Regions from separate parts of the Streptomyces sp. NPDC053431 genome, predicted to be linked through region 2. Evidence: riboswitches for the same ligand, from Rfam matches in the RefSeq annotation. Region 2 holds a riboswitch; each other region holds the start of a gene.

Evidence for each region. A riboswitch is a leader RNA that binds a small molecule or an ion and turns the genes downstream of it on or off. The one in region 2 is predicted to bind cobalamin.
Region 1: another riboswitch for cobalamin. It lies ahead of ACIGXE_RS05640 (cobalamin biosynthesis protein); the one in region 2 lies ahead of ACIGXE_RS00505 (ABC transporter substrate-binding protein).
Region 3: another riboswitch for cobalamin. It lies ahead of ACIGXE_RS11265 (CbtB-domain containing protein); the one in region 2 lies ahead of ACIGXE_RS00505 (ABC transporter substrate-binding protein).

Annotation. Positions count from the first base shown of each region.
Region 1 is NZ_JBITXX010000001.1:1,268,183-1,272,244, reverse strand. It holds gene ACIGXE_RS05655 (alpha/beta hydrolase) at 1-42, opposite strand, end outside; gene ACIGXE_RS05650 (anion permease) at 383-1,648, shown strand; gene ACIGXE_RS05645 (hypothetical protein) at 1,665-1,886, shown strand; cobalamin riboswitch at 2,025-2,146, shown strand; gene ACIGXE_RS05640 (cobalamin biosynthesis protein) at 2,178-3,155, shown strand; gene ACIGXE_RS05635 (cobyric acid synthase) at 3,152-4,062, shown strand, end outside.
Region 2 is NZ_JBITXX010000001.1:127,840-131,901, reverse strand. It holds gene ACIGXE_RS00510 (FecCD family ABC transporter permease) at 1-595, opposite strand, end outside; gene ACIGXE_RS00505 (ABC transporter substrate-binding protein) at 592-1,560, opposite strand; cobalamin riboswitch at 1,603-1,744, opposite strand; gene ACIGXE_RS00500 (Mov34/MPN/PAD-1 family protein) at 1,746-2,171, opposite strand; gene ACIGXE_RS00495 (amino acid permease) at 2,248-3,684, opposite strand.
Region 3 is NZ_JBITXX010000003.1:394,582-398,643, reverse strand. It holds gene ACIGXE_RS11280 (glycosyltransferase family 2 protein) at 1-170, shown strand, start outside; gene ACIGXE_RS11275 (D-2-hydroxyacid dehydrogenase family protein) at 218-1,177, shown strand; gene ACIGXE_RS11270 (CbtA family protein) at 1,358-2,206, opposite strand; gene ACIGXE_RS11265 (CbtB-domain containing protein) at 2,222-2,452, opposite strand; cobalamin riboswitch at 2,488-2,628, opposite strand; gene ACIGXE_RS11260 (histidine phosphatase family protein) at 2,680-3,237, shown strand; gene abc-f (ribosomal protection-like ABC-F family protein) at 3,461-4,062, shown strand, end outside.

The sequences.
Region 1 (4,062 bases), 1.1 Mb from region 2:
GACTGTGGTGACGGCCGCTGCCGTCGCTGTAGCCGGGCGCACGCTCCCAGTGTCCGCAGCCCGGGGCCGACCTGCCACCGGGCGGGCGACTCCTTCGAGTGACGTGGATCTCGTTCCGGGGTCGCCCGTGGGGCTGAAGTGGTCCATGGGGCGGAACGTGTCGGGAGCGCTGGAAGCTACGCGCGTTGCGTCCGGCCCGGAACGGCACGGTTTACCCCGGGTCGCACCGTGACCGCATCGTGGACAGCGAGCCCGTCCGGCCCTTAAGCGGAATCTCGGGACCCCGGATCGGGACACCATGCCGCCCGGCCCAGTTCACCTTCCGTTCACCCAGGTTGCTTACGTTCGACGAGCCACTGACGTCAAACGATTGCCTGGGTAAATGGAACACATCACGCTGCTGCTCGCCATTGTGGTCGTGACAGCTCTCGTGTTCGATTTCACGAACGGTTTCCACGACACCGCCAACGCGATGGCCACGACCATCTCGACCGGTGCCCTCAAGCCCAAGACGGCGGTGGCCATGTCCGCCGTGCTGAACCTCGTCGGCGCGTTCCTGTCGGTGGAGGTCGCCAAGACGATCTCCAAGGGACTGGTGAACGAGGAGGGCATCCAGCCCGAAGTCATCCTCGCCGCGCTCGTCGGCGCGATCCTCTGGAACCTGGTGACCTGGCTGGTCGGACTGCCGTCCAGCTCCTCCCACGCCCTGATGGGCGGCCTCATCGGCGCGACCGTCGCCTCGATCGGCGTCAGCGGCGTGAACGGCGACGTCGTCGTGACGAAGGTCCTCCTCCCGGCGGTCGCCGCCCCCGTGGTGGCCGGCGTCGCCTCGATGCTCGGCTCCCGCCTGACGTACCGCCTCGGCCGGAACGCGGACGCCGGGGCGACGGAGAAGGGCTACCGGGCCGGTCAGATCGCCTCCGCCGGTCTCGTCTCCCTCGCCCACGGCACCAACGACGCCCAGAAGACCATGGGCATCATCACGCTCGCCCTGGTCGCCGGCGGCGTCCTCTCCCCGGGCGCCAACCCGCCCGTCTGGGTCATCGTCTCGGCCGGCCTGGCGATCGCGCTCGGCACCTACCTCGGCGGCTGGCGCATCATCCGCACGATGGGCAAGGGGCTCACGGACCTCCAGCCGCAGCAGGGCTTCGCCGCCCAGACCAGCGCGGCCACGACCATCCTGGCCTCCTCCCACCTCGGCTTCTCGCTCTCCACCACCCACGTCGTCTCGGGTGGCGTCATGGGCGCGGGTCTCGGCCGCAAGGGCGGTGTCGTCCGCTGGTCGACCGCCACCCGCATGTTCGTCGCCTGGGGCCTGACCCTGCCGGCCGCCGGTCTGGTCGGCGCGGGCGCCGAGTACGTCGCCCGCCAGGGCGCCTGGGGCGTCTACGTCGTCGCCGCCTTCCTGGTCGCCTCCTGCCTCGGCATCTGGCTCGTCTCGCGCCGCCAGGTCGTCGACCACACCAACGTCAACGACGTCGAGACCGACACCGAGCCCGCGGGTGTCGTCACCACCGCCATCGCGGCCGTCACCCCGCCGCCGGCCGGCTCCGTCGCCGCCGTCGCGGACGCGGACCTGAAGACCACCATCCCCGCCCCGGGCCCGACGGACCCGGCCGCTCCCCCGGCCCCCGCCGCCGCGGTCTAAGGAACTGGAACCAAGCATGAAGATCGACTGGGCAGCTCTCGGCTCCGTCTTCGGAGTCAGCCTCGTGGCGACCGTCGCCCTCGTGGGCCTCTTCACCCTCGGTGTCGTCGGACTCGGCAAGCAGGAGCAGGCCGCGGCCGCCGGCGGCTCCGCCACCCTGGCCCGTACCGGCGCCTACCTCTGCTTCACGCTCTGCGCGGCGGCCGTCGCGTACGGCATCTACCTGATCGTCGTCTGACGCTCGACGGGCCCACCGGCCGGGCGGCCCCTCACCCACGGGTGCGGGACCGCCCGGCCGCCGTGTTTGTGGTGCTTCGCACAGTGACACGACGCAGGTCAAGGGTGAGTTGACGGGTGTTCGCGGGCCGTGGTGGACTTCCGGAGCCATTACGGCGGCAAGCAGAGGAAGTCCGGTGCGAATCCGGCACGGTCCCGCCACTGTGACCGGCCCCGACGGGCCGGGAGTCAGGAACTCTCGCCGCCGGTCACGTCGAGCCAGGGCGCGGACCCTGAGTGAGGACACAGTGCCATGCCCGGCCGCGGCCCCAGACCCTCCCGTGCCCCCGCCGTCTTCGCGTACGGAGCGGCCGCCGGCCTCGCCGTCGACCTGCTCGTGGGCGATCCGCGCCGCGGCCATCCCGTCGCCGCGTTCGGCCGGGCGGCCGGCGCGGTCGAACGCGTCCTGTGGCGCGACGACCGCGGCCGCGGCGCCCTCCACACCGCGGTCTGCGCCGGCGGAACCGTGGCGCTCGGCGCCCTCGCCGCCCGCACCGCGCGCGGCAGCCGCGCCGCCTCCGTCGCCCTGACCGCCGCCTCCGTGTGGGCCGTCGTCGGCGGAACGACCCTGGGGCGCGAGGCCCGCGCGATCGGCGGGGCGCTCGGGGCCGGCGACCTGGAGGCGGCCCGGGCACGGATGCCGCACCTGGTCGGCCGCGACCCGCAGGCGCTCGACGGTCCCGCGATGGCCCGCGCGGTCGTCGAGTCCGTCGCCGAGAACACCTCCGACGCCGTCGTGGGCGCCCTCTTCTGGGGGGCGGTCGCGGGCGTGCCGGGCCTGCTCGGCTTCCGGGCGGTGAACACCCTGGACGCCATGGTCGGCCACCGCTCCCCCCGCTACCGGCGCTTCGGCTGGGCCTCGGCCCGCCTCGACGACCTCGCCGGCTGGCCGGGCGCCCGGCTCACCGCCGTCCTCACCACCGTCGCCGGGGGGAACCCGCGCGGGGCCCTGAAGGCCTGGCGCGAGGACGCCGGGAGGCATCCGAGCCCCAACGCGGGGCCGGTGGAGGCCTCGTTCGCCGGGGCCCTCGGCGTACGGCTCGGCGGCACCCTGTCGTACGGCGGGCGGATCGAGCACCGGCCGGTGCTCAACGGGGCGGGGCGGGCCGTCGACGTGGCCGACATCGACCGGGCGGTCCGGCTGTCCCGCCGGGTGACCTGGCTGACCCTGGCCGCCTGTGTGGGCGGCCGGACCATCGCGCACGCGCTGAGGAAGCGGAGGAACGCATGAGGGGTGGGGGGCTGCTCGTCGCCGGGACCACGTCCGACGCGGGCAAGAGCGTCGTCACGGCCGGCATCTGCCGGTGGCTGGTCCGGCAGGGCCTGAAGGTCGCGCCGTTCAAGGGGCAGAACATGTCCCTCAACTCCTTCGTCACGCGGGACGGCGCGGAGATCGGGCGCGCCCAGGCCATGCAGGCGCAGGCGGCGCGGGTCGAGCCGAGCGCGCTGATGAACCCGGTGCTGCTCAAGCCCGGCAGCGACCGCTCCAGCCAGGTGGTCCTCATGGGCAGGCCGGTCGGCGAGCTCAGCGCCCGCGGCTACCACGGGGGCCGGCAGCAGGAGCTGTTCGAGCCGGTCCTGGCATGCCTGGAGGAGCTGCGGGGCACGTACGACGCCGTGATCTGCGAAGGGGCGGGCAGTCCGGCCGAGATCAACCTGCGGCGCACGGACATCGTGAACATGGGCGTCGCGCGGGCCGCGCGACTGCCCGTGGTCGTGGTCGGCGACATCGACCGGGGCGGGGTGTTCGCCCAGTTCTTCGGGACGACGGCGCTGCTCGCGCCCGAGGACCAGGAGCTCGTCGCGGGCTATCTCGTGAACAAGTTCCGGGGTGACGTGACCCTGCTCGAACCCGGACTCGACATGCTGCACGGCCTCACCGGGCGCCCGACCTTCGGCGTCCTGCCGTACGCGCACGGACTCGGCATCGACGAGGAGGACGGCCTGCGGGTGTCGCTGCGCGGGGCCGTACGCGAGTCGGTCGTGGCGCCGCCGCTGGGCGAGGACGTGCTGCGGGTCGCCGTCTGCGCCGTCCCGCTGATGTCCAACTTCACCGACGTCGACGCGCTCGCCGCCGAACCGGGCGTCGTCGTGCGCTTCGTGGACCGGCCCGAGGAACTCGTCGACGCCGACCTGGT
Region 2 (4,062 bases):
GGCCGTCCCAGCGGGCGCTGCCGAGGCCGCCGAGGGACCAGAACAGCGCCTCCTGGAACTGCTCGGGCCGGCCCGCGACGACCATGAGCAGGGTGGTGAGCGCGGACAGGATGTAGGAGACGGCGACGCCGGCGAGCACGAGCCGGGCGCCGGTGAGGGTGCCGCCGCGCCGGGCGAGGGCGTAGACGAGGACGAGCGAGAGCAGGGCGCCGGCGAAGGCCCCGGCGGGCAGGGCGACGCCGGTGGAGACGCCGCCGGCCACGCCGAGGACCAGCACGCACACGGCGCCGGCGGAGGCCCCGGAGGAGATCCCGAGGAGGAAGGGGTCGGCGAGCCGGTTGCGGACGAGGGCCTGGAGGACGGCTCCGACGACGGCGAGCCCGGCGCCGACGATCGCGCCGAGCAGCACCCGGGGCAGTCGTACGTCGAGCACGATCGTCCGGTACGGGGAGGGCCCGGCCCGCCCGGTCAGGGCGTCGAGCACCTGGCCGGGCGGGACGCGGACGGAGCCGAGCGCGAGCGAGGCCACGACGGCCGCGGCGAGCGCCACGAGCAGCCCGGCGACCACGGCCGGGCAGCGCTTCGCCGGGGTCATCGCGCGGGGTGCAGCTGGGCGGCGAGCTTGCCGACGGCGGCGGGGGCCCGGACGCCGAGGACCGTGTCGGAGAGCGGCATGACGGCGAAGCGGCGGTTCTTGATCGCGGGGACCTCGCGCAGGGCGGGGTCGTCGAGGAGGCGCCGCTTCTTCTGTTCGACGGTGGTGGCGCCGTAGTCGTAGATCACGATGACCTCGGGCCCGCGGGCGACGACCTGTTCCCAGGTGGCGTCGCCGAAGGCCTTGTCGAGGTCGGCGAAGACGTTGCGGCCGCCGGCCCGGGTGATGATCTCGTTGCCGATGCCCTTGCCGCCGGCGGTGAACGCGGTCTTGTCGCCGCTGTCGTAGACGAAGACGGAGACGGGGGCGACGCCCCTGAGGGTCTTCTCGGCGGCGGCGACGGTGTTCTTCGCCGTGGCGACCCAGGCCGCGGCCCGGTCGGCGGCGCCGAAGGTGCGGCCGACCTCGTCGACCTCGCGGTAGAGGTCGGCCAGGGAGCCGCGGCCGCCGGGGCAGTACTCGGTGTTGAGCCGGGTGGCGATGCCGGAGCGCTCCAGGTCCGCCCGGCCGCGGCCGGCCGTGGGGTCGAAGGCGGAGGCGTATCCGCCGTAGACGAAGTCGGGGTTCGCGGCGAGCAGCGCCTCCTTGGAGGGGTACTCCTTCGCGAGCACGGGGACGGCGTCGTAGGCCCCGCGGTAGGCGGGGAGGATCGCGTCGTCCAGGTAGGCGGTGCCGACCAGGGACTTCTCCAGGCCGAGGGCGAGCATGACCTCGGTGACGTGCTGGTTCATGGTCACCGCGCGCCGCGGCGGGGCCTGGTAGGTGGTCGTCACGCCGCAGTTGGTGACGGTGTAGGGGAAGCCGGGCGCGGGCGCGGCCGCGGGTGGGGCGGCGGGGGCCGCGCAGGCGGCGAGCAGGGCGGTCAGTGCGACGGCGGGCAGCAGCGACGTACGGCGCCAGGGCATGACGGAACGATCCTCCTGACGGGGATCTCCGCGTCCCCGATCGGCGGTGGGAAGGCGGCAGGTCAGTTCCTGGCTTCCACCCCGGGAGGGATGGTCACAGTGGCGGGACCGTGCCGGATTCGCACCGGCTTCCTGGTTCCTGCCGCCCGTTGGTCGCGCTCAGTCTCGCATGATCATCCGCACGGTCACTCGTACGCCTCGACGACCTTGACCTCTTCCTCCGTCACGACGCCGTCGACGATCGTGTACGAGCGGAACTGGAAGGGGCCCGCGCCGTCGGTGTCGGCGGTGGAGACCAGGACGTAGTGGGCGTTCGGCTCGTTGGCGTAGGAGATGTCCGTACGGGACGGGTAGGCCTCGGTCGCCGTGTGCGAGTGGTAGACGATCACGGGCTCCTCGTCCCGGTCGTCCATGTCCCGGTAGAGCTTCAGCAGGTCGCCGGAGTCGAACTCGTAGAAGGTGGGCGAGCGCGCGGCGTTCAGCATGGGGATGAAGCGCTCGGGGCGGCCCGTGCCGACCGGTCCCGCGACCACGCCGCAGGCCTCGTCGGGGTGGTCCGCGCGGGAGTGTTCCACGATCTGGTCGTACAGGGCTCGGGTGATGGTCAGCATGCCGACAGGATAAGCAGACGGGCCGCCCCGTACCGAGGAGTGGTACGAGACGGCCCGAATGCCGAGACGGTGCTGGTCAGGAGCGCTTGGCGAAGGCGGCGCCCTCGGGGTTGCGGGCCTTGAGCACCAGGTAGGAGACGGCGAGGATCAGGCCCCAGACGGGCGCGCCGTACAGCGCGACCCGGTTGTCCTTGTCCATGCCCATGGTCACGACGACCATCCCGATGAAGGCCAGCGAGAAGACGCTGAACCAGATGCCGCCCGGCGCCTTGAACGAGGACTGCGGCAGCTCGCCGCGGTCGGCCCTGAGCCGGTAGCGGATCTGGCAGATCAGGATGACGATCCAGGCCCACATGCCGGAGATGGTGGCGAAGGAGACGACGTAGTTGAACGCCTCGCCGGGCCACTGGTAGTTGATCCAGACGCCGACCGTCATGAGCGCGGCCGAGACGGTGGTGCCGACCAGCGGGGTGCCGGACTTCGTGAGCTTGGTGAAGACCTTCGGGCCCTGACCGTTGAGCGCGAGGTCGCGCAGCATGCGGCCGGTGGAGTACATGCCCGAGTTGCAGGAGGACAGGGCCGCCGTCAGGACGACGAAGTTGACGATGGCGGCGCCGATGCCGAGGCCCATCTTCTCGAAGGCCGCGACGAACGGGCTGACGCCCGGCTTGAACGCGGTCCACGGGACGACCGACAGGATCATGATCAGCGCGCCGACGTAGAAGACGGCGATGCGCCACGGCACGGTGTTGATCGCCTTCGGCAGGACCGTCTTCGGGTCCTTCGACTCGCCCGCCGTCACGCCGACCAGCTCGACCGCGAGGAAGGCGAACATGACCATCTGCAGGGTCATCAGGGTCGAGAAGATGCCGTCCTTGCCGGCGAAGAAGCCGCCGAGGCTCCACAGGTGGGTGACCGAGGCGGTGTCGCCGGCGTCGGAGAAGCCCAGGGTGAGGATGCCGGCGCAGATCAGGATCATGCCGACGATGGCGGTGACCTTGACCATGGAGAACCAGAACTCCAGCTCACCGAAGAGCTTCACGGAGATCAGGTTGGCGCCGTAGAGGATCACGGTGAAGACGAGGGCGGACAGCCACTGCGGGATGTCCCACCAGTACGTCATGTAGGTGGCCGCGGCGGTGACTTCGGTGATGCCCGTGACGACCCAGAAGAGCCAGTACGTCCAACCGGTCACGAAGCCCGCGAACGGGCCGATGAACTCCCGTGCGTACTCCGAGAAGGAGCCCGAGACGGGGCGGTACATGAGGAGCTCGCCGAGCGCCCGCATGATGAAGAAGATGACGAGGCCCGCGACGGCGTACGCGAGGATCAGGCTGGGTCCCGCGATCGAGATGCCCTTGCCCGCGCCCAGGAAGAGGCCGGTGCCGATGGCTCCGCCGATCGCGATCATCTGGATCTGACGTGCGCCGAGTGCCCGGTGGTAGCCCTCGCCCGCCGTCGTGTCCGCGGCCTCGTCGCCGTCGTGCTGCGTGTCGACCTGCGCAGAGGTCATGGTGGTGCGCCTTTCTCCATGCTGATCCGCGCACCGGCCGGCTCGGCCGTCTGTGCTGCGGATCAGGTCCTGATCCCCCCGGATGTGGAATGGAGTGCCACCGGCGGTCAGCCGGTCGAAGCGCCCCCGGGGACAGGGGTGGCGTCCCCGGGTGGTCGTGAAGATTTATCACGCGCTTAACCGTGATCGAGGACCCCGCGCGTGACCCACACCACACGAAAAGGGGGGTGAAACGGACTCAACAGAGCAAAGCGGGGCGCTTTGATAACGCATTCGTTATCCGGATTTGAGCGTCCGCTGAGCGAACACCCGCCGTCGCAGGTGTCCCGTCACATCGAACCCAGGGCCACACCCAACCCAGGGCCACACCGAACCCAG
Region 3 (4,062 bases), on a different contig from region 2:
CCGTCTCCCTTCCCGGCGCCGGCAAGAAGCTGCACACCGTGCGGATCGGCCCGCGCGACGGCCAGTTGGTGCTCCAGCTCAAGCCGGCCCCGTCGGCGGTCTCCGCGTACGCCGTCAGCTTCGGCTGGAAGGCGGCCCGCGCGGTCAAGGCCCGGATCAACTGGAAGTAGCCCCCCGACGGGCCCCCGGGCCGCCCGGGTAGGCGATCATGCGGTCCATGAAGCTGCGTTGCGCGATCCTCGACGACTACCAGGGCGTCGCCCTCTCCCGTGCCGACTGGGGCCCGCTGGACGGCCGGGTGGAGGTGCGCGTCCTGCGGGAGCACCTCACCGACCGCGACGCGCTCGTCGGCGCCGTGGAGGACTGCGAGATCCTCGTCGTCATGCGGGAGCGGACCCCGGTCGACGCCGCGCTGCTCGCCCGGCTGCCGCGGCTGCGGCTGCTGATCACCTCGGGGATGCGCAACGCCTCGATCGACCTGGCGGCGGCCCGCGCACGGGGCGTCACCGTCTGCGGCACGGACAGCAGTTCCGTACCGCCCACGGAGCTGACCTGGGCCCTGATCCTGGGACTCGCCCGGCAGGTGCACACGGAGAGCCGGGCGATGCGGGACGGCGGGCCGTGGCAGTCGACGGTCGGCACGGACCTGGCGGGCCGCACCCTCGGTCTCGTCGGGCTCGGCAGGATCGGCGGCCGGGTGGCGCGGATCGGGCAGGCCTTCGGCATGGACGTGACCGCCTGGAGCCCGAACCTCACCGACGAGCGCGCGGCCGGGCACGGGGTACGCCGGGCGGCCTCGCTCCACGAGCTGCTCGGCGCCGCCGACGTCGTCTCCCTCCACCTGGTGCTCTCCGACCGCACCCGCGGCCTGCTCGGGGAGCCGGAGCTGCGGGCGATGCGCCCGGGCGCGTATCTGGTCAACACCTCGCGGGCGGGTCTGGTCGACGGTCCGGCGCTGGTGCGGGTGCTGCGCGAGGGCGGGATCGCGGGGGCGGGCCTGGACGTGTACGAGACCGAGCCGCTGCCCGCCGACGACCCGCTGCGCACCCTGCCGAACGTGCTCGCGCTGCCGCACCTGGGGTATGTGACGGAGGACAACTACGCCCGCTACTTCGGGCAGGCCGTCGAGGACATCGAGGCCTTCCTGAGCGGCGCCCCGGTGCGCGAGCTCGCGTAGCCGCCTGCTCCGGCTCGGGCCCCGGCTCCGACCCGGCTCGGGCTCCGGCTGGGGCTCCGGCTCGGGCTCCGGCGCCTGCTCCCGCTCCTGCTCCTGCACCGGCTACTGCTCCGGACCGAAACGACCGGCCCCGTACGCCTCAGCGGTGTACGGGGCCGGTCGTCGTGTCACGGCGCGGGGTCAGGCGGCCGGGGCGGGCGCCTGGGCCGCCTGCGCCGCCCGGGCGGGCGGTGCGAGCAGCCGTTCCGCGAGCAGCCCGAAGGCGAGTCCGAAGGCCACCCACAGGGCGGCCTGGATGCCCAGGGTCGCGAGCCGGAACTCCCACAGCACGGCGGCCGGGAAGGTGCCGGCCACCGCGTCCTCGTTGCCGGGCAGGAACGCGCAGGCGATCCCGACCACGGCGACGAAGCCGAGGCCCGCGACGACGGTGGCGTTCCAGTTGCCGAGGCGCGGCGCGAGCCGGCGGCCCGCGACGACCGCGGCGATGCCGAGCAGCACGCTCAGCAGGATCATCAGGAAGAAGAGCGTGGTGCGCTTCCCGATGGTGTCCGGGTTGCCGACGGCCGGAGGGGTCGCCGGGTACTTCAGGAACGGCACCAGGTAGACCGTGGTGAAGGCCGCCGCCGCGACGAGCGCCGCGGTGGCCTTCGGGGTGAACCGGCCGACCCGGCCCAGGACGAAGCAGAACGCCAGGGACGCGATCCCGCCGAGGGCCACGCCGTAGACGAGTACGCCGGTGGCGAGACCCGCGGTGGACTGCAGGTCCCGGCTGACGATCTCCTCCTCGGAATCGGCCTGGGTGGCCGCTCCGTTCGCGCCGTGGTCGTGGCCGTGGTCGTGCGCCGCCGGCTCGGCCTTGGCGGCGGCCTCCTCGACGGCGATCGAGGCGTTGACGGACGGCTCACCGGCGACGTAGGCGACGGCGAAGGCGAACAGTCCGGCGATCAGGCCCGCGAGCAGGCCGCGGACCAGGAGTCGCCCCACGAGCGTGCCCGTGGGCGCGGTGGGGACGTTGGCGGGGGACGACATGTGCGCGGTGACCCCTCAGTGGCAGGGGAAACCGAGCAGGTGGCGCCCGTCGTGCACCCACTCGTGCACGTCGCTGCCCGCGAACACGGACAGGGCACCCTGCTCCGCGCCGACGAAGTAGAGCGCGACGAGCATCAGGATGCCGGCGAACGCCGCCCAGGGAAGCACGGCACGGACCGGCAGCGTGACCGGGACCGTGACGGCGGGGGTGGACGGAACGGCGGGCGACGCAATGGCCTCGGCCATGGTGGAACCTCCTCGGGAACTCGCGTCCCATACGGTGGTGCGCGACGACGGTCGTCGGGTCTGACTCACCGTCCACGGGCTGGGGACGGCTCACAGTGGCGCGACCGTGCCGGACTCTCACCGGACTTCCGTCTCGCCGTCGTCGTTCATATGGAAATGTCGACTGACGGTACCGCGCCGATCACAACACGCCAAGACCGCCCGGAACGCTGAGGGATGTATCACCCATGACCGTGCACCTCTCCCTGATCGCGCCCGCCATGAACAGGGCACTGCGCGAGGCGCGGTTCGACGACGACGGACCGCTGGAGCCCCTGCGCGACAAGCGGTTCGACCCGCTGTGCCCGGCGCCCCGGGTGCGCCTGGTCCGTTCGCCGTCCGCCCGGTGCGAGGGGACGGCCGGGGTCCTCGGCCTCACCGAGGTGCCCGCCGAACCGGCGCTCGCGGGTTGCGCGATGGGCCGGTGGCGGGGCCGTGGCCTGGACGAACTCACCACCGAGGAACCGGAGTCGGTGGCCGCCTGGCTCTCCGATCCCGCGGCCGCCCCGCACGGCGGCGAGTCGCTGCGCGAGCTGCGCGCCCGGGTCGCCGCCTGGATGGACGCCCTGGAGCCGGGCACCGTCCTCGCGTTCACGGAGCCGGACGTGGTCCGCGCGGCCGTCGCCCACGCCCTCGGCGCGCCGGAGGCGGTCTTCTGGCGCCTCGACGTGCGCCCGCTGGAGCGCGTCGAGCTGTCGGGCCGGTCGGGGCGCTGGAACGTGCGCCTGGGCGCGCCGGTGAGCTGAGCCGCGGGCCGGTGAGCTGCGCGGCGGGCGTGCCGGTGGGCTGAACCGCTGGCGCGCCGGTGAGCTGAGCGGAGGGCGGGCCGGTGAGCTGAACCGCGGGCGCGCCGGGCGCCCCCAGGCGAGACGAAACGTCTTGCGAGGTACCCGTCGGAGGCGTACGGTGGCCGCATAACGAGACGAGACGTCTCGTCCCCCTGATCTCGTGCTCCCGAGGAGGTCGCCCTTGTTCCATGTCCGACTCACCGACGTCACCCGGCGCTTCGACGACCGGTACGTCCACGACCGGCTCGTCCTCGACCGGGTCTCGCTCACCGTCCAGGCCGGCGAACGCCTCGGCGTCGTCGGCGACAACGGCTCCGGGAAGTCCACGCTCCTGCGACTCCTCGCCGGCGCCGAACGCCCCGACCACGGCACCGTCACCGTCGAGTCCCCCGGTGGCGTCGGCCACCTCGCCCAGGCCCTGGACCTGCCCGGCACCGCCACGGTCGGCGACGCGGTCGACCGGGCGCTCGCCGGCGTACGGGAACTGGAGCGGCGCATCCGGGAGGCCGAGGCCGCGCTCGCCGCGACCGGCGACCTCGACGGGTACGCCGAGCTGCTCGCCGCCTACGAGGCCCGCGGCGGCGAGGGCGCCGACCGGCGCGTGGAGACCGTGCTCCGGCGGCTCGGCGAGCGCGCGCCGCTCGACCGGGACCGCCCGCTCGGCACCCTCTCCGGCGGCCGGCGTTCCCGGCTCGCGCTCGCCGCGACCCTCGCCGCCGACCCCGAACTGCTGCTCCTCGACGAGCCCACCAACGACCTCGACGACGAGGCCGTCGGCTGGCT